Regions from separate parts of the Rhizobium sp. BT03 genome, predicted to be linked through region 2. Evidence: predicted binding sites of a transcription regulator. Region 2 holds the regulator's gene; each other region holds the start of a gene.
The links. The regulator PhoB, encoded in region 2, activates phosphate uptake and scavenging genes when phosphate is short. The targets are predictions, from matches to a motif close to TGTCATNNANCTGTCAT.
Positions count from the first base shown of each region.

Region 1: ugpB (sn-glycerol-3-phosphate ABC transporter substrate-binding protein UgpB) is a predicted target of PhoB. The motif match lies at 2,518-2,534, and genes of this name have one in related genera.
Region 3: QMO80_RS18700 (DUF1045 domain-containing protein) is a predicted target of PhoB. The motif match lies at 2,272-2,288, and genes of this name have one in related genera.
Region 4: phnF (phosphonate metabolism transcriptional regulator PhnF) is a predicted target of PhoB. The motif match lies at 2,047-2,063, and genes of this name have one in related genera.

Region 1 is NZ_CP125641.1:336,088-340,675, forward strand. It holds gene QMO80_RS23365 (sugar kinase) at 1-812, shown strand, start outside; gene QMO80_RS23370 (inorganic phosphate transporter) at 860-1,861, opposite strand; gene QMO80_RS23375 (DUF47 family protein) at 1,861-2,502, opposite strand; gene ugpB (sn-glycerol-3-phosphate ABC transporter substrate-binding protein UgpB) at 2,737-4,059, shown strand; gene ugpA (sn-glycerol-3-phosphate ABC transporter permease UgpA) at 4,125-4,588, shown strand, end outside.
Region 2 is NZ_CP125640.1:2,080,703-2,085,290, reverse strand. It holds gene pstA (phosphate ABC transporter permease PstA) at 1-782, shown strand, start outside; gene pstB (phosphate ABC transporter ATP-binding protein PstB) at 798-1,613, shown strand; gene phoU (phosphate signaling complex protein PhoU) at 1,658-2,371, shown strand; gene phoB (phosphate regulon transcriptional regulator PhoB) at 2,509-3,192, shown strand; gene QMO80_RS10245 (GcrA family cell cycle regulator) at 3,655-4,188, opposite strand.
Region 3 is NZ_CP125640.1:3,851,907-3,856,494, forward strand. It holds gene QMO80_RS18685 (response regulator) at 1-338, shown strand, start outside; gene mnmD (tRNA (5-methylaminomethyl-2-thiouridine)(34)-methyltransferase MnmD) at 344-1,072, opposite strand; gene QMO80_RS18695 (FAD-binding oxidoreductase) at 1,071-2,249, shown strand; gene QMO80_RS18700 (DUF1045 domain-containing protein) at 2,364-3,071, shown strand; gene puuE (allantoinase PuuE) at 3,185-4,108, shown strand; gene uraD (2-oxo-4-hydroxy-4-carboxy-5-ureidoimidazoline decarboxylase) at 4,108-4,588, shown strand, end outside.
Region 4 is NZ_CP125640.1:2,440,285-2,444,872, reverse strand. It holds gene QMO80_RS12115 (carbon-phosphorus lyase complex subunit PhnI) at 1-887, opposite strand, end outside; gene phnH (phosphonate C-P lyase system protein PhnH) at 892-1,500, opposite strand; gene phnG (phosphonate C-P lyase system protein PhnG) at 1,500-1,976, opposite strand; gene phnF (phosphonate metabolism transcriptional regulator PhnF) at 2,088-2,825, shown strand; gene QMO80_RS12095 (2,3-bisphosphoglycerate-dependent phosphoglycerate mutase) at 2,865-3,500, opposite strand; gene dapB (4-hydroxy-tetrahydrodipicolinate reductase) at 3,522-4,346, opposite strand; gene QMO80_RS12085 (ABC transporter ATP-binding protein) at 4,362-4,588, opposite strand, start outside.

The DNA of each region.
Region 1 (4,588 bases), on a different replicon from region 2:
CGGCCTTTGCGGTCGCCCAGCTGGGCGGCAATGCCAGCCTCTGGGGTGCGGTCGGTGATGATGCCACCGGCGAACGCATCATTGCCGACCTCGGCAGCAGCGGCATCGATACGAGCGGCATGGTCCGTGTGGCAGGCGCCCGCTCGGCCGTCTCGACGATCCTCATCGATGATCAGGGCGAGCGGTTGATCGTGCCCTTCTACGATGCAGCCCTGCACGCGACGGTCAAACCGGTGACAGAACAGGACGTGTCTGCTTTCGATGCGGTTCTGGTCGACGTCCGCTGGCCGAAGCTGGCATTGCGAACGCTGCTCGCCGCCGGAAAGGCGGGCAAACCGGCTATTCTCGATGGCGACGTTGCCGGCGACGGCGTGATCGAGATGCTGGCACCGGCGGCCAGCCACATCGTGTTCTCGCAGCCGGCCGCTGAGCGCCTTGCCGGAACTGCCGAGCCGGCGAAGGCCGTCGGTCTCTTGAAGCGACAGTTCGAGCATGCCTTCATCAGCGTTACATCTGGAGAAAACGGCTCCTTCTGGTGCGACGACCGAAGCAGCGAAATCTTCCATCTTGCCGCTCCGAAGGTGAGGGCCGTCGATACGCTCGCGGCCGGCGATGTCTTCCATGGCGCTTTCGCTCTTGCGATCGCAGAAGGCATGCCGATCGCTGAGACGATGCGCTTCTCGTCCATGGCGGCGGCGCTCAAATGCCAGGTCTTCGGCGGCCGTATCGGCGCGCCGGGCAGAGCCGATGTCTGCGATGCGCTGCGGAGCTGGGACGCACCGGTGACGAAGATGAATCCTGTTCTAAATTAAGGAGTTAGAGCATGATGTCATGAGAAAACCGCTCACGGCATCATGCTCTAGAAGAAGTCCGAAAGCCAGTAGCAGAGCGCTGAAATGGTCGCGGCGGCCGGGAGTGTGACAACCCAGGCGATAACGATGTTGCCGGCCAGGCCCCAGCGAACGGCTGACAGCCGTCGGGCGGCACCCACGCCGATGATGGCGCCGGTGATCGTGTGCGTCGTCGAGACCGGGATGCCCAGCCAGGTTGCGCCGAACAGCGTCAATGCTCCGCCGGTTTCGGCACAGAAACCCTGCATTGGGTTGAGGCGGGTGATCTTCGATCCCATGGTGTGGACGATCCGCCATCCGCCGCAAAGTGTGCCGAGCGCCATTGCGCCCTGGCATGAGAGAACCACCCAGAGCGGCACATGGAAGCCGCCGGTCAGGTAGCCCTGCGAATAGAGCAGCACGGCAATGATGCCCATCGTCTTCTGAGCGTCGTTGCCGCCATGGCCGAGGGAATAGAGCGAGGCGGAGACAAACTGGAAAATCCGGAATGTCCGATCGACAGCGAAAGGCGTCTGTCGCACGAAGATCCACGACACGATCAGGATGAGCAACAGCGCAAGGAGAAACCCGATCGCCGGCGACATCACGATGGCGCCGGCCGTTTTCAACAGGCCGCTCCAGACGATCGAACTGAAACCTGTCTTCATCAGGCCAGCGCCTACCAACCCGCCGACCAGTGCATGCGATGAACTCGAAGGGATACCGAAGACCCAGGTGATGATGTTCCAGACGATCGCGCCCACCAGTGCCGCGAAGATGACTTGCGGGGTGACGATGGCCGGATCGATAATGCCGGTCCCGAGCGTTTCTGCGACGTGCAGACCAAAGAACAAGAAGGCGATAAAGTTGAAAAAAGCCGCCCAGAACACCGCATATTGCGGACGCAGCACCCGCGTCGACACAATCGTGGCGATCGAATTGGCGGCATCGTGCAGGCCGTTCAAGAAATCAAAGAAGAGGGCAACAGCCACGAGAGCGGCAAGGAGGGGCAGGGCGAGGGTGGCTTCCATCAAACGTTCTCGATGACGATGCCACTGATTTCATTGGCGACATCCTCGAAACGGTCGACGACCTTCTCAAGCTCGCCATAAATCTCGCTGCCGATAAGATAAGCCATCGCATTTGACGCGCCGTGGCGGCGGAAGAGATCCTTCAGGCCCTGCTCATGCAACTCGTCGGACCGGCCCTCGACGCGCGTTACTTCTTCGGCCAGCGCGGCCAGACGCGGGGCGTTGGCGCTGATCCGGTCGAGAAGGGGAAGGGCTTCGGCGATCAGATGTGCCGCCTGGACGATCGTCTTTCCCATTTCCTGCATCACAGGGTCGAAGCTTTTCTGCTCGAACAGCCGGATGGTCTTCACCGTTTTCTGCATCATGTCGATCGCATCATCCATCGACTGGATGAGATCCTTGATATCGCCGCGATCGAAGGGCGTGACAAAACTGCGGCGCACGGCAAGCAGCACTTGGCGGGTAATCTCGTCCGCTTCATCCTCCAATTGAACGATCCGGGCGCAATGGCCTTCGATGTCCGTGCCGCCCAAGAGTTCGTTGAGCGCTTCGGCCGCACCGACGACGGTTTTTGAGTGTTGAGCGAAGAGATCGAAGAAGCGATCTTCCCGCGGCATGAGTTTTCGAAACCAGCTTAACATCGGCACTCCATGGACTGTCACAAAATCGTCATAAAGCACGGCGGCTGCCATGGAAAGCCGCGAGACCGCAGAAGGGAAGTCATTGACAGAAATCGCAATCCGTCGATCGCGCTGTCAGGGCACTTTCGGCAAATGTTCATTTGAACATTTCATTATTGCAAAGTGAACTATGACTGTTACCATTGCCACACGTCTGGAGCGGGAGGCTGCGGACCGAGAGCAATGGGAGTGAAGATGAACAAGATCGCTTTTTTCCTGTCCGCAGGATTGACCAGCCTGTCCTTATCCGTCCCGGCCATGGCCGCCACGAAGATCCAGTGGTGGCATGCGATGGGCGGCGAGAATGGCGCGAAGCTTGAACAGATCGCCAAAGGCTTCAACGCATCTCAGTCCGATTATGAGATCGTGCCGGTCTATAAGGGCACCTATGACGAGACGCTGACCGGCGCGATCGCTGCGTTTCGTGCCAAGCAGCAGCCGGCAATCGTCCAGGTCTATGAAGTCGGCACCGGCACGATGATGGCCGCACAGGGTGCGGTCTATCCGGTTTACCAGCTGATGAAAGACGAAGGCGAGGCCTGGGACCAGAGCAAATTCATTGCCCCGGTCGTCGGCTATTACTCGGACACCAGCGGCAATGTCTTGTCGCTGCCCTTCAATTCCTCGACGCCGATCATGTATTACAACAAGGACGTCTTCAAGAAGGCCGGGCTCGATCCGGAAACGCCGCCGAAAACATGGGCGGAGGTAGAATCCTTCTCGCGGACCATCATGAAATCGGGTGCGGCCAAATGCGGCTTCACCAGCGCCTGGATCTCCTGGATCCAGACCGAAAATCTTAATGCCCTGCACGACAAGCCGTACTCCACCAAGGCCAACGGCTTCGGTGGCCTGGACGCCGAATTCACCTTCAACAACGATTTGACGATCCGCCACTGGGACAATTTGAAGAAGTGGCAGGACGAAGGTCTGTTCAAATTCGGCGGGCCTGTCGGCGGCGACAACGCACCTCCGATGTTCTATTCGCAGGAATGCGCGATGTATATGAACTCGTCGGCCGGCCGGGCCGGCGTCATCAACAACGCGAAAAGCTTCAAAGTCGGTTTTGCACCGCTTCCTTTCTACGATGACGTCATCAAGCAGCCGCTCAATTCGATCATCGGCGGCGCCACCCTCTGGACGCTGAAGGGCCGTCCGGAAGCGGAATATAAGGGTGTCGCGAAGTTCTTCACCTACCTGCAGAAGCCGGAAGTTCAGGCCGACTGGCATCAGTTCTCCGGCTACCTGCCGATCACCGAAGCTGCCTATAAGCTCGGCCAGGACCAGGGCTATTATGAGAAAAACCCCGGCGCCGACATCGGCATCAAACAGCTGACGCGGGTGACTCCCACCGACAATTCCAAGGGCATCCGTTTCGGCAATTACGTGCAGGTGCGTGGCATCATCGACGATGAGTTTGCCGCTTTGCTGGGTGGAAAGAAGACGGCGAAGGAAGCGGTCGATTCCGTCGTCGCACGCGGCAACGAACAGCTTCGCGATTTCGAGTCCGCCAACTAATGGGCACCGCGACGGGGGCTGGTGAAAGACCGGTCCCCGTTTCCCATCCGTCAGTGTGAGGGCTCATGCAAACCAAACGGACCGTATTTCCCAACAAGCTTTTGCCTTACCTGCTCATTGCCCCCCAGATTTTCGTGACCGTGGTATTCTTCCTCTGGCCTGCGGCAACGGCCTTCTGGCAATCCTTCCTGCGCGAGGATGCCTTCGGCTTCAAAACGAACTTCGTCTGGTTCGAAAACTACCGTCGGCTTTTTGCCGATCCGATCTATATCAATGCCTTCGGCCACACGCTGATCTTCGCCATTCTGGTGACGGTGCTGTCGACGTCGATCGCGCTGCTCCTGGCGGCTGCGGCAATGCGCGTGCTCCGCACCTCCCGAATTTATTCGACTCTGCTGATTTGGCCCTATGCCGTCGCCCCGGCGATTGCCGGTATTCTCTGGTGGTTCATGTTCAATCCGTCGATCGGCATCGTCGCCTATATGCTGCGGTCGATGGGCGTCGATTGGAACCATCTGATCGATCCCAA
Region 2 (4,588 bases):
ACAAGCAGGTTGGCTGGATGAACGAGCTGAAGGCGAGCGGCGCTCTGCACAAGCAGTTCAACACCGGCCTCTTCGTCAACGGCAATTCCAGCCGTCCGGAGGCTGCAGGCCTTGGCGTCGCCCTCATCGGCTCGCTCTACCTGATGCTGATCGTGCTGGTGCTCTCCCTGCCGATCGGTGTCGCCGCCTCGATCTATCTCGAGGAGTTTGCCCCGAAGAACCGGCTGACGGATCTGATCGAGGTCAACATCAACAACCTCGCCGCCGTCCCGTCGATCGTCTACGGTCTGCTCGGCCTTTCCGTCTTCATCAATTTCGTCGGCCTGCCGCGTTCGGCGTCGCTGGTCGGCGGCCTGGTGCTGACGCTGATGACCCTGCCGACGATCATCATCGCGACGCGCGCGGCTCTGCGCGCCGTGCCGCCGTCGATCCGCGCCGCAGCGCTCGGCCTCGGCGCTTCGAAGATGCAGATGGTGTTCCACCATGTTCTGCCGCTCGCCATGCCCGGCATCCTCACAGGCACGATCATCGGCTTGGCGCATGCGCTCGGCGAAACCGCGCCGCTGCTCCTGATCGGCATGGTCGCCTTCGTCGCCAACGCGCCGACGACACCGCTCGATCCCTCGACGGCCCTGCCGGTGCAGGTCTATATGTGGGCCAACGAGGCCGAACGGGCCTTCGTCGAGCGTACTTCGGGTGCCATCATCGTCCTGCTCCTGTTCCTGATCGTCATGAACATGGGCGCCATCCTCTTGCGTCGTCGCTTCGAGCGCCGCTGGTAAACGGAGTTACAGATCATGAACATGTTGACGGAAGCTGCAGTTGAAAAGGCGCTGGATCAGAAGATGAGCAACGTCCCGTATAAGATGATCGGCCAGGATGTCTCGGTTTACTACGGCGAGAAGCGCGCGCTTTTCGATGTGAACCTGAACATCCGCGAAAACACCGTAACCGCGCTGATCGGCCCGTCGGGCTGCGGCAAGTCGACCTTCCTGCGGAGCCTGAACCGCATGAACGACACGATCGACGGCTGCCGCGTCGCCGGCAAGATCACGCTGGACGGCGACGACATCTATGATCCCGATATCGACGTCGTCGAACTGCGCGCCCGCGTCGGCATGGTCTTCCAGAAGCCGAACCCGTTCCCGAAGACGATCTATGAAAACGTCTCCTACGGCCCGCGCATCCATGGCCTTGCCAAGTCGAAGGCCGATCTCGACCAGATCGTCGAGACCAGCCTGCAGCGCGCCGGCCTCTGGAACGAGGTCAAGGACCGCGTGCACGAATCCGGCACCGGCCTCTCCGGCGGTCAGCAGCAGCGCCTCTGCATTGCGCGTGCCGTCGCCGTCAGCCCCGAAGTCATCCTGATGGACGAGCCCTGCTCGGCGCTCGACCCGATCGCCACCGCCAAGGTCGAGGAGCTGATCCACGAGCTGCGCGAGAACTACACGATCGTCATCGTCACCCACTCCATGCAGCAGGCCGCGCGCGTCTCGCAGCGCACCGCCATGTTCCACCTCGGCAATCTCGTCGAGGAGAACGACACCGACAAGATGTTCACCAATCCCGACGATCCGCGCACCCAGGACTACATCATGGGTCGCTTCGGCTGATTGCGGTCATCCGAAGCCTTCCCGTTATTCGAGGACAAAGCCCCATGGCATCGACACATATTTATTCTGCCTATGATGATGATCTGAAGTTCCTGTCCAGACGGATTTCCGAAATGGGCGGCCTGGCCGAGCAGATGGTCGCCGAATCCGTTCGCGCCCTGGTCAACGGCGACACGGCGCTCGCCCAGAAGGTCATCTCCGACGACGTGATCCTCGATCACGCCGAGCGCGAGATCGGCGACAAGGCGATCATCACCATCGCCCGCCGCCAGCCGATGGCCGCCGACCTGCGCGAAATCATGGGTTCGATCCGCATCGCCGCCGATCTCGAACGCGTCGGCGACCTCGGCAAGAACACCGCCAAGCGTGTTATCGCCGTGCAGAGCACCGGCGTTCCCCGCAAGCTCGCCCGCGGCCTCGAGCATCTGTCCGAACTGGCGCTCGTCCAGCTCAAGGAAGTGCTCGACGTCTACACGACGCGCGCCGCCGACAAGGCGAGTGCGATCCGCGAGCGCGACAACGAGATCGACGCGATGTACACCTCGCTGTTCCGCGAGCTCCTGACCTACATGATGGAAGATCCGCGCAACATCACCAGCTGCACGCATCTTCTCTTCTGCGCCAAGAATATCGAGCGCATCGGCGACCACGCCACCAACATTGCCGAGACCATCTATTACATGGCGACCGGCGCGCAGCCGGAAGGTGACCGTCCGAAGGACGACAGCGCCAACACCGTCGGCGCGGTCACCGAATAACCGCCTAAACCAGACCATTGCGTGCGCGCCCATCTGGGGCGCGCAAAGAGGTCGCAGCCATTTTTTGTGAATTTGCGCAGGATGCATTGCTTAAATCACCCCCGGTTTAAGGATCAAGCGCGAGGAGACCGACACGCATGATCCCGAGAGTTGCAGTTGTTGAAGACGAGGAAGCCCTGAGCGTGCTTCTCCGCTACAATCTCGAAGCTGAGGGCTTCGAGGTCGATACCATCCTTCGTGGCGACGAGGCCGAAATCAGGCTTCAGGAGCGCACGCCCGACCTTCTCATCCTCGACTGGATGCTGCCCGGCGTCTCCGGCATCGAGCTTTGCCGGCGCCTGCGCATGCGGCCGGAAACCGAGCGCCTGCCGATCATCATGCTGACGGCGCGCGGCGAGGAGAGCGAGCGCGTCCGCGGATTGTCGACGGGCGCCGACGATTATGTCGTCAAGCCTTTCTCGACCCCGGAACTCGTCGCCCGCGTCAAGGCGATGCTGCGCCGCGCCCGCCCCGAGGTACTGTCGACCGTGCTGAAATGCGGCGATATCGAACTCGACCGCGAAACCCACCGCGTCCACCGCAAGAGCCGCGAAGTCCGCCTCGGTCCCACCGAATTCCGCCTCTTGGAATTCCTGATGTCGTCGCCCGGCCGGGTCTTTTCCCGCTCGCAGCTCTTGGACGGCGTCTGGGGCCACGACATCTACGTCGACGAACGCACCGTCGACGTCCATGTCGGCCGCCTGCGCAAGGCGCTGAACTTCTCCAACATGCAAGACGTCATCCGCACCGTCCGCGGCGCCGGCTATTCGATGGAAGCCTGAGCCTCGCAAACGGGGGTGAGGGGACGTGCCCCGCGAGAGGTTGCCGGGAACGGAGAGATTGCCGCTTGCTCCCTCTTCTCCCCAGCGGGGAGAAGGTGGCCCGAAGGGGCGGATGAGGGGGCCCACACGGCACCCCCTCCCGTCATCACCTATCCCATCATATCAACGGCGAACGCCCTAAGCACGGTCGAAACCCGCACGGGCGTTGTTGGGAAAGACCGGCTTCGCCGGCCCCCTCATCCGCCCTACGGGCACCTTCTCCCCGCTGGGGAGAAGAGGGAATCGAGACGCTGCGGCATATCCCTTTTCCCCGCAAGCGGGGTCCGAAGGACGGGTCGAGACATGTGGCTCGCCCCCCCGGTCGGTGCCGGCAGGCGGATGAGGGGCAGCCACACCCAACACACTCACACAAAAAAACGGGCTTTTCAGCCCGTTTTCGTATTCCGGCAATGCCTTACCCGCTCAGCTGGCCCGCGCTGCCGCCCGGCGGCGTTCGTTGATTGGCTGGTAGGCGAGTTTCTGGTGATAGCTGCAATAGGGCGAATTATCAGGGGACTCGCAGCCGCAGAAGTGGAAGTCGTCCTTCAGCGGATCGCCGACCGGCCATTTGCAGGTGCGTTCGGTCAGTTCCGTCAGGCCGAGGCGGCGCGAGATCGGCACGACCACGTTGCCCTTCGGCACGTATTCCATTTCCTCGACCGTTTCGATCTCGATCTCTTCCTTCAGCATCGTCGCGCCCTGCTGGCGGGTGACGGTGCGGGTGGCGATCCGGGAGGCGTAGTTCGGCGCGCGCGGCGCAGATGTATTGCGTTTCGGCGTCCGCGCCGTGGCGGCCGTGCCGCCGGCCTTGGCGCGGCCGGGAAGGCTCAGCCTGTGTACCTTGCCGATCACAGCGTTTCTGCTGACACCGCCAAGTTGTGCCGCGATCTGGCTGGCGCTCAGTCCTTCGGCCCAAAGCTTCTTGAGTTTCTCGACCCGCTCGTCTGTCCAGTTCATGCCCTGTCTCCACCTTTCGCGTTGGTGATGGCAGAATCCCTCACCGTTGTCCCGGAAGCCTCCGAAACAAGAAACGCCTGATCAATTTTGGTGACTAGTTCCGCCGCATGCAGTCTAGTAATTGAACTTTAACCTAGTGTGAGCCTGACTCCGTGACAAGAGTCGCATGAATCCGGATGAATCGAATTCGGAGTTTTCCCCAACTTGCTGCCCCGGCGTGTCATTTCTGCAATATTGCCTGTTGAAGGTCGAAAACACCGCTGCACAAGCTTGCTGCATGCGCTAAGGCCGCAGTTTTGTTGACATTGCAGCGCGAAAAGGAAATAGTACCGCTGGCCGCCGCAAGGCGGCATTTTTGATTTTTCGGGCCTGGTTTTCTTAGCCGGAGTCCGTTGCTAGA
Region 3 (4,588 bases), 1.8 Mb from region 2:
AGGGAACCGGCCTTTCCTTCCTCGTCGTCGACAATGGCGAGGAAGCGGTCGCCGCCTGGGAGCGGCATACGCCGCGGATCATCATGATGGACGTGTCGATGCCGGTCATGAACGGCCATCAGGCGACCCAGACGATCCGCGAACGGGAAAAGGGACAGGGCCACCGGGTGCCGATCATCGGCGTCACTGCCCATGCGCTCGAAAGCGACCGCGAACTCTGCCTCGACGCCGGCATGGACGACTATATGTCGAAGCCGATCAGCCCCGAACTGCTGGAAGAGAAGATCCGGCAATGGCTCGGCAAGGATGAGGAGCAGCCGGGGCGTACCAGCTACTGATCTGCTTATTTGCCGGATGCCTTGATGCCACAAAGCATTTCGCGTTTGCCGGCGAAGCCTTGGCGGCGCTCGACGGAAAAACCTGCGGCGATGAGATTTCGGCGCACGAAACCGGCGGCCGCATAGGTGGCGAAGGTGCTGCCGGGTGCCGCTTTCTCACAGACCAGCCGCATCAGTTCCTCCGACCACATGTCGCCGTTGCGCGACGGGGCGAAGCCGTCGAGATACCAGGCGTCGAAGCCGGGCTTTGCGGCCGCGACGCCTTCGAGTGCTGCGCCGCAGACGACGCTGAGCCTCGTCTGCTCGTCGAGGTCGAGCGAGACCGTATCGGCAGGCGTTTCCGGCCAGGACGCCGTCAGCGCCTGGCGTTCGGCATCGATCTCCGGCCAGTGCGAGAGCGCCCGGCCGATCTCTTCGCCCCGCATCGGATGGAGTTCGAAGGAGATGAAATGCAGATGCTGGCCGCGCTTGCGGTGCAGTTTCCATTGCCGCCAGGTCTCGGCGAAGTTCAGGCCGGTGCCGAAGCCGAGTTCGCCGATGACGAATTCCTGCGGCCCGTTCCAGCGCTCCGGCAGGCCGTTGCCGGCGAGAAAGACGTGGCCGCATTCCAGCCGGCCGTCGGTTTGGCAATAAAAATGATCGCCAAAGGCGGTGGAATAAGGCATATCGCCGTCGCGCCATTCGAGCGGCTGCGGCGCGCCCGCGCCAATCTGATCGGGGTTCACGTCTGTCATGGAAAAAGCCGATAATCCTCGGCCGGTCTCAGGTCAATCATCCTGCGAATTGCTGATCGTCGGCGGCGGCATCATGGGTCTCTGGGCAGCCGTCCATGCCGAGCGCCGCGGTATCGATACTATCATTGCCGACGCCGGCAGATTGGGCGGAGGCGCAAGCGGCGGCCTGCTCGGCGCGCTGATGCCGCATATGCCGGATCGGTGGTCTGAGAAGAAGCAGTTCCAATTCGATGCGCTGGTCTCCCTCGAAGACGAGATCGCCACGCTCGAAGCGGCGACCGGGCTTTCGGCCGGCTATAACAGGTCGGGACGGCTGATCCCGCTGCCGAAGCCGCATCTCGAGATAATCGCACGCCGCCACTGCGAGGACGCCGAACGCCATTGGCAGGCCGGCGCGCGCCGTTTCCACTGGCATGTGCTCGACGCTCCGCCGGTCGGCGGCTGGATCGAGGCCTCGGCCGGCGAGAGCGGCTTCGTGCACGACACGCTCGCCGCCCGCGTGGCGCCCCGTTCGCTGATCGCGGCCCTCGTCGCCCTGCTGCGGCGGTCAAAACATATGCGCATTCTGGAGCACGCAACGGTTGCCAATCTCGAGCCGGATCGCGGCATGGCTGAGATAGGCGGCGAAAGCATCGCTTTCCGTCACTGCATCCTGGCCGCCGGCCATCAGTCCTTTCCGTTGCTGCAGGGCCTGACGCCGGGGTTGAAACAGCCACTTGGCCAGCCGGTCAAGGGGCAGGCGGCGCTGTTGAAAGCCGATATCGACCCGGCGCTGCCGACGATCTTTCTCGACGGGCTCTATGTGGTGGCGCATGAGGGCGGTTATGCGGCGATCGGCAGCACCAGCGAGAACCGTTTCGACGATCCGACTTCGACGGATACCCAGCTCGACGCGCTGATCGCCGCGGCGCGGGAGATCGTGCCGGCGCTTCGCGACGCCGCCGTCGTCGAACGCTGGGCCGCGCTTCGCCCGAAGGCGATCGACCGCGACCCGATGATCGGCCGCCATCCCGATCACCCACGCCTGATCGCGCTGACCGGCGGTTTCAAGGTCAGCTTCGGCCTCGCCCACCGGCTGGCGGAAGCGGCAATCTGTATCGCGGGCGATAGAGACTGCGGATTTCTGCTGCCGGAAAGCTTCGCAATTTCAAGCCATATCGCAGCGGCTTCACGTTAAACGTGAATTCTGCGCCGCCTCGTTTCGTTATTCTGTCATGCAAATCACCTATCTGCTTGCGCATCGACAGCGCCTGAGATTACCGGCGCTCCTTTTCCTGATGGAGGAAATCGCATGCGCTATGCCATTTGCTTCACGCCCCCGGCAAGCGACCCGCTATCGCTCATGGCCGCCCATTGGCTTGGCCGAAACGTGTTCTCAGGCGATATGCTGGAACCTCCGGCCGTCCGCGGCCTTGGCATTCACGAGATCGCCTTCCATACCGCCGTGCCGCGGCGCTATGGTTTTCACGGCGTTCTGAAGGCGCCGTTCCACCTGTGTCCGGAGCTGTCCGAATCGCAACTCCTGCGCGATCTCATGTGTTTTTCCGGAACTGTTCTTCCCTTCCAGATTCCGCGCCTCGAAGTCGCCCGGCTCGGCAATTTCTACAGCCTGCTGCCGAGCGTTCCCTGCGAGCAGATCCAATATCTCGCTTCGGCGATCGTGCAGGAATTCGATCGTTTCCGCGCGCCGCTCAGCGAAGCCGAGATCGAGCGCAGCGATCCGGACGGGCTGTCGGCCGCGCAGTTCTCAAACCTGCATCGCTGGGGCAATCCTTATGTGATGGAGGAGTTCCGCTTCCATATGCCGGTGACGGGTCCCGTCAACGCGATCGACATGCCGCGCATCGAGCCGGCGCTGCGGACGGTTTTCGAGGCTGTGCTCAGCGAACCGGTCCTGGTTTCCAACGTGGCGCTGATGATCGAGGAGGGCACCGGCGGGCCTTTCCGGGTTCATTCGCTGCATCCGATGGGCAAGGTCAGCGCCCGCAAGATCGCCTGACAGGCGATGAGCTAAATGCTTGTGCGGGAAGGACAAAATTCCGCTGCGCAGTTTCCGTCTCGACATTCCGGCTGCGGATGCTACCGTTCTCCGTCTTTTCAGAAGGTGATTTGATGGTATCCGAGACTTATCCGCGCAATCTCGTCGGCTACGGGCGTCAGACGCCCGATCCGAAATGGCCTGAAGAGGCACGCGTCGCCGTGCAGTTCGTCATCAATTACGAGGAGGGAGGCGAAAGCTCGATCCTCGATGGCGATCCGGCATCGGAAAATCTGCTGTCGGAGATCGTCGGCGCGGCCGCCTGGCCGGGGCAGCGCAATCTCAACATGGAATCGATCTATGAATATGGGTCGCGCGCCGGTTTCTGGCGGCTCTGGCGGATGTTCACCGATCTCAAGGTGCAGGCGACCGTCTACGGCGTGACGCTGGCGATGGCGCGCAACCCCGAGGCCGTGGCGGCGATGAAGGAAGCCGGCTGGGAGATCGCCAGCCACGGTTACCGCTGGCTGGAATATAAGGATTTTCCGGAAGACTTGGAGCGCAAGCATATCCTTGAAGCCGTGCGCCTACACACAGAACTCACCGGCGAGCGGCCCTACGGCATGTATCAGGGCAAGCCTTCCGACAATACGCTGCGGCTGGTGCAGGAGGAGGGCGGCTTCCTCTATTCCTCCGATTCCTATGCCGACGACCTGCCTTTCTGGGTGAAGGGCGTCGACGGGAAACCTTTCCTGATCATTCCCTACACGCTCGAAACCAACGACATGCGTTTTGCGACGCCGCAGGGCTTCAACACCGGCGACCAGTTCTTCACCTATCTCAAGGATGCCTTCGATACGCTCTATGAGGAAGGCAAGGCGGGCAGCCCCAAGATGATGTCGGTCGGCCTGCATTGCCGTCTCGTCGGGCGCCCGGGCAGGGCGGCGGCGCTGAAGCGCTTCATCGAATATGTGCTGAAGCACGACAAGGTCTGGATCCCGCGCCGCATCGAGATCGCCGAGCATTGGCACAAGCACCATCTGCCGGACGCGCTCTGATGCTATCGCGCGAGGATTTCGTTTCCCGCTTCGGCGGCGTCTTCGAACATTCGCCTTTCATCGCCGAGCGTGCCTATGACGCCGGCAGCGTGACCGAGCCGCTGACGGCATCAGGCGTGCATGCGGCGCTTACCGCGGTCTTCCGCGCGGCAAGCCCGGAGGAACGTCTCGGTGTGCTCCGCGCCCATCCCGACCTTGCCGGGCGCCTCGCCATATCCGGCGAACTTACCGAAGACAGCCGCAGGGAGCAGGCCGGCGCCGGTCTCGACCGCCTGAGCCCTGCCGAGCACGCCCGCTTTACCGAACTCAATTCGGCCTATGTCGAAAAATATGGCTTTCCCTTCATCATCGCCGTCAAAGGACTCGGCAAGGAGGATATTCTGGAAGCTTTCGAAACACGGATCGGCAATGGCCGGGACGAAGAATTTGCGACCGCGACTGCGCAGGTCGAAAAGATCGCGCTGCTGCGTCTGACCTCGA
Region 4 (4,588 bases), 360 kb from region 2:
AGCGCGCGATCGACCAGCGACATCGCCATCGCCTTGCGCTCGCTCTGGCCGAAGACCAGGCCGTAGCCGCGGGTAAACTGCGGCGGCGCCTTGGCGGAGCCCTTGAACTGGTTGACCATCTGGCATTCGGTGACCTGGATCACGCCGAGCGAGACGGCGAAGCCGAGTTCCGGCACGTCGAATTCCACCTCGACCTCGCCGATGCGAATTTCCCCGGTGAAGGGGTGATTGCGGCCATAGCCGCGCTGGGTGGAATAACCGAGCGCCAGCAGGAAACCTTCGTCGCCGCGGGCCAGTGCCTGCAGGCGCAGGTCGCGGGTCATCGGGAATTCCATCGGCTCGCGGGTCAGGTCGCCGATCTCGTGATCTTCGGGCATGTCGCCGTCGGCCTCGATCAGGCCTTCCTCGTCGAGGATCTCGGAGACCCGCATGACGCGGCCGGTTTCGGCGGCGCGCTGGGCAGGCGCCTCGACCGTTTCGTCCTCAAGCAGCGAGGGATCGAGCAGGCGGTGGGTATAATCGAAAGTGGGCCCGAGAAGCTGGCCGCCCGGCAGATCCTTGTAGGTCGCCGAAATCCGGCGTTCGATCGTCATATCAGCCGTGTCGAGCGGCCTGGAATAACCGAAGCGCGGCAGCGTCGTGCGGTAGGCGCGCAGCAGGAAGATCGCCTCGATCATGTCGCCGCGCGACTGGCGCACGGCAAGGGCGGCGAGGGTGCGGTCGAAAAGCGAGGCTTCGGCCATGACCCGGTCGACGGCGAGCGCCAGCTGCGCGACGATCTGGTCGATGCCGATTGCAGGCAGCGAACGGTCGCCGCGGCGGCGGTCGGCCAGCAGGCGATGGGCATTGGCGATGGCGGCCTCGCCACCCTTGACGGCAACATACATGAGCTCAAATCTCCGTTGCGGTGATCTTGGTGGTGCGCGGCAGGCAGAGGAAGCGTGTCGCCGATGTCAGCACGATGTCGATTCCGCGTGGAAAGAGCGCGCGGTTCTCGGTCCAGAGCCGCAGGAAGGTCTCCGGCAGGCCGACAGGCGCGACCTCCGTCACACTCTGGATGCCGGGACCCATCAGCGCCAGCCTGCGCCCACCCTCGAGTTCGGGGAGCTGAATAATGAGCGTCGTCGAGCGGTCGGGATATTCCTGCGTGCCCGAGGCGAAGAGGCTGAAGGGGCAAAGCGCGGTGCCGGCCTCGGTGAAAGCGAAGCGCGCCTCGGCCTTCTCCGTCGTCAGCGGTGCGCCGGTGTGGAAGCCGAGCCACTCCGACACGGCGGATTTCGCCAGCCCTTGGGGCAGCCAGACCGGCGTGTCGTGGTCACAAAGTGTGAGAGCGATCGCGCCGGCGGCAATGCCGAGCGGCACAGGCGGCGCGACATCGGGCTGAACGGTCTGGATTGTGCCGGGTCGGGCCATGCCGTCCATCAGCATCTTGAAGACGCTCTGGGCATGGAAGACCGGCTCGGCAAAGCCGCCGGTCAGGGCTTCCGTCTTCAGGCTCATCAGTTGTCTCCCCTGACCATGGTGAAGAAGTCGACACGGGTGGCCGCCGTCTCCTCCGCCTTGCGGCACTCGGCAGCGGCGATCCGCTCAGTGATCGGCAAAAGCAGCGCCTGTTCGACGAAATCCTTGGTCGCCTCCTCCTGCCAGAGCGCGTCGAAAATCGCCGCGAGCCGCGCCTTCTCACGATCAGTGCCGAGCGCCTGGGCATGACCGACCGAGCCGGAGTCGAGCCGGACCGTGGCCCGCGTCATCGTCACTTCGCCGAGATTGAAGGGCGCGCCGCCGCCGCCGATGCGGCCGCGGACCATCACCAGTCCGGTCTCCGGCCCGCGCACCGGATGCGCCGCAGGCTTTTCCGGCAAGGCATTCCAGGCCGCCGTGAGTTCGCTGCGTTCTGCGCGCGCCAGCAGATCGGCGGCGCGCTTGCGCCCGGATGCCGTCTGTGACGCAGCGTCTGTCCTGTCCGCTGATATCATCGCCGCTTCCCTTAAAATGTCTATTGATATAGACAACTATACAAGATAAACCTACGCTTAAATCGATGTCGTGACAAGCGTGTGACATCGGGCGCGGGAAATGGGGACGGAATGGCGGGATTGAAGCAGGTGCAAAGGCAGACCGGCGTGGCGCTCTGGCGCCAGATCGCCGATCGGATTCGCGAGGCGATCGGCAACGGCGCCTATGACGAGACCGGAATGGTGCCGCCCGAAACCGTGCTGGCGCTGCAATTCGGCGTCAACCGCCACACGGTGCGCAGCGCCTTGGCGGCCTTGGCGCAGGAAGGCATCGTCCGGGCGGTGCAAGGTCGCGGCACACTGATCGAGCGCAAGGAGCGGCTGAATTTCCCGATCACCCGACGCACCCGCTTCACTTCAGGCATCGGCGACCAGGCGCGCGAGATGCGCAGTCTGCTGCTTGATGAGGTGCAGGAGGCGGCGAGCGCCGAGGTCGCCCGCTGGCTGGGTCTGAAGCAGGGAGAGCAGGTGATCCGGCTGGAAACATTGCGTCAGGCCGACAAGCGGCCGGTGTCAAAAGCGACGAGCTGGTTTCCCGCCGAGCGTTTCGCCGGCATCGGCGAGGCCTATCGCAAGCACGAATCGATCACCAAGGCTTTCGCCGAGCTTGGCCTGCCGGACTATGTCCGCGCAACGACCGAGGTGACTGCGGCGCATGCCGACACGGCTGATCTGGCCGATCTCGAACTCACCCCCGGTGCGATTCTTCTGATCGCCAAGGCGATGAATACCGATCTCGACGGCGTGCCGGTGCAATATTCGATCAGCCGCTTCGCGGCCGACCGGGTGCAGTTCACGATCGAGAATTGAGGTCAGCCTTCCCTGCCGGAACAGGGAAGGCCACTGGTATCAGTGTGCGCCGGACATGTCGCCGAGCACTTCCTTCGAAGCGACGGTCGAATCCGCCTTCAGCGTGTAGACCATCGGGACGCCTGTCGCGAGGTTAAGGGCGAGCACGCCTTCCTTGGTCAGCTTGTCGAGCACCATCACCAGCGAGCGCAGCGAATTGCCGTGCGCGGCAACCAGCACCTTCTCGCCCCTGAGCACGCGCGGCAGGATTTCGGTCAGGTAATAGGGCCAGACGCGGGCGCCGGTGTCGCGCAGGCTTTCGCCGCCGGGCGGCGGCACGTCGTAGGAGCGGCGCCAGATATGCACCTGCTCCTCGCCCCATTTGGCGCGCGCATCGTCCTTGTTGAGGCCGGAGAGATCGCCGTAGTCGCGCTCGTTCAGCGCCTGGTCGCGGATCGTCGGCAGATCGGGCTGGCCGACCTTGTCGAGGATGAGCTTCAGCGTGTGCTGCGCGCGCACCAGCACCGAGGTATAGGCGACGTCGAATTTGATCCCGTATTCTGCCAGTGCCTTGCCGCCGGCATTGGCTTCCTCGATGCCGAGCGCTGTCAGATCGGGATCCTTCCAGCCGGTGAAGAGATTCTTCAGGTTCCAGTCACTCTGGCCGTGGCGAACGAGGACGAGGGTACCGCTCATGAATATGCCTCCGATATGTCGTTATTGGGAAGAAAGCCCGAGCACGTCGAGCATGGAATAGAGACCCGGCTTCTTGTCGCGCGCCCAGAGCGCCGCCTTGATGGCGCCGCGCGCAAAGATCGACCGGTCGGCGGCACTGTGCGACAGGGTGACGATCTCGCCTTCGCCGGCGAAAAGCACCGAATGCTCGCCGATGACGGAGCCGCCGCGCAGCGTCGCAAAGCCGATGGTGCCGGCTTGCCGAGCCCCGGTATGGCCGTCGCGCACCCGGACCGACTGGGCGGCGAGATCGATGCCGCGCCCCTTGGCCGCTGCCTCGCCGAGAAGAAGGGCGGTGCCGGAAGGCGCATCCACCTTGTGCTTGTGGTGCATTTCCAGGATTTCGATGTCCCAATCCTCAGGCTCGAGCGCCCGTGCAGCCTGTTCGGCGAGCACGCTGAGCAGATTGACCCCGAGGCTCATATTGCCTGATTTGACGATGCGGGCATGGCGGGCCGCCGCCGCGATCCTGGCATTGTCGTCGTCCGAGCAGCCTGTGGTGCCGATGACATGGACGATGCGGGCCTGCGCGGCGAGCCCCGAGAATTCCACTGTCGCGGCCGGCGAGGTGAAGTCGAGCACGCCCTCGGCATGCAGGAAGGCCTGGAGCGGGTCGTCGCCAATGATGACGCCGCTCGGGCCGAGGCCGGCGATCTCGCCGGCATCCTTGCCGATAAAGGGCGAACCGCTACGCTCGACCGCCGCATGCAGCGTGGCGCCCTCGATGGAATGGATGAGCCGGATCAGTGTCTGGCCCATGCGCCCTGCCGCGCCAACCACCACCAGTTTCATCGCAGCATCGCTCATGTCAGTCTCACCAGGTCAGTTTGAATCGGAGGCCGAAGGCCTCTGCAGATTGTTGAGGCGAGCGTAAAGACCGTCGCTGACCTTCGCAAGCGTCTCGTGATTGCCTTCCTCGACGACCCGGCCCTGCTGCATGACGACGATCTTGTCGGCGCGCACCACGGTCGAAAGCCGGTGGGCGATGACGACGACGGTGCGTCCGGTCATCGCCTCGTCGAGCGCCTTCTGCACGGCCGCTTCGGATT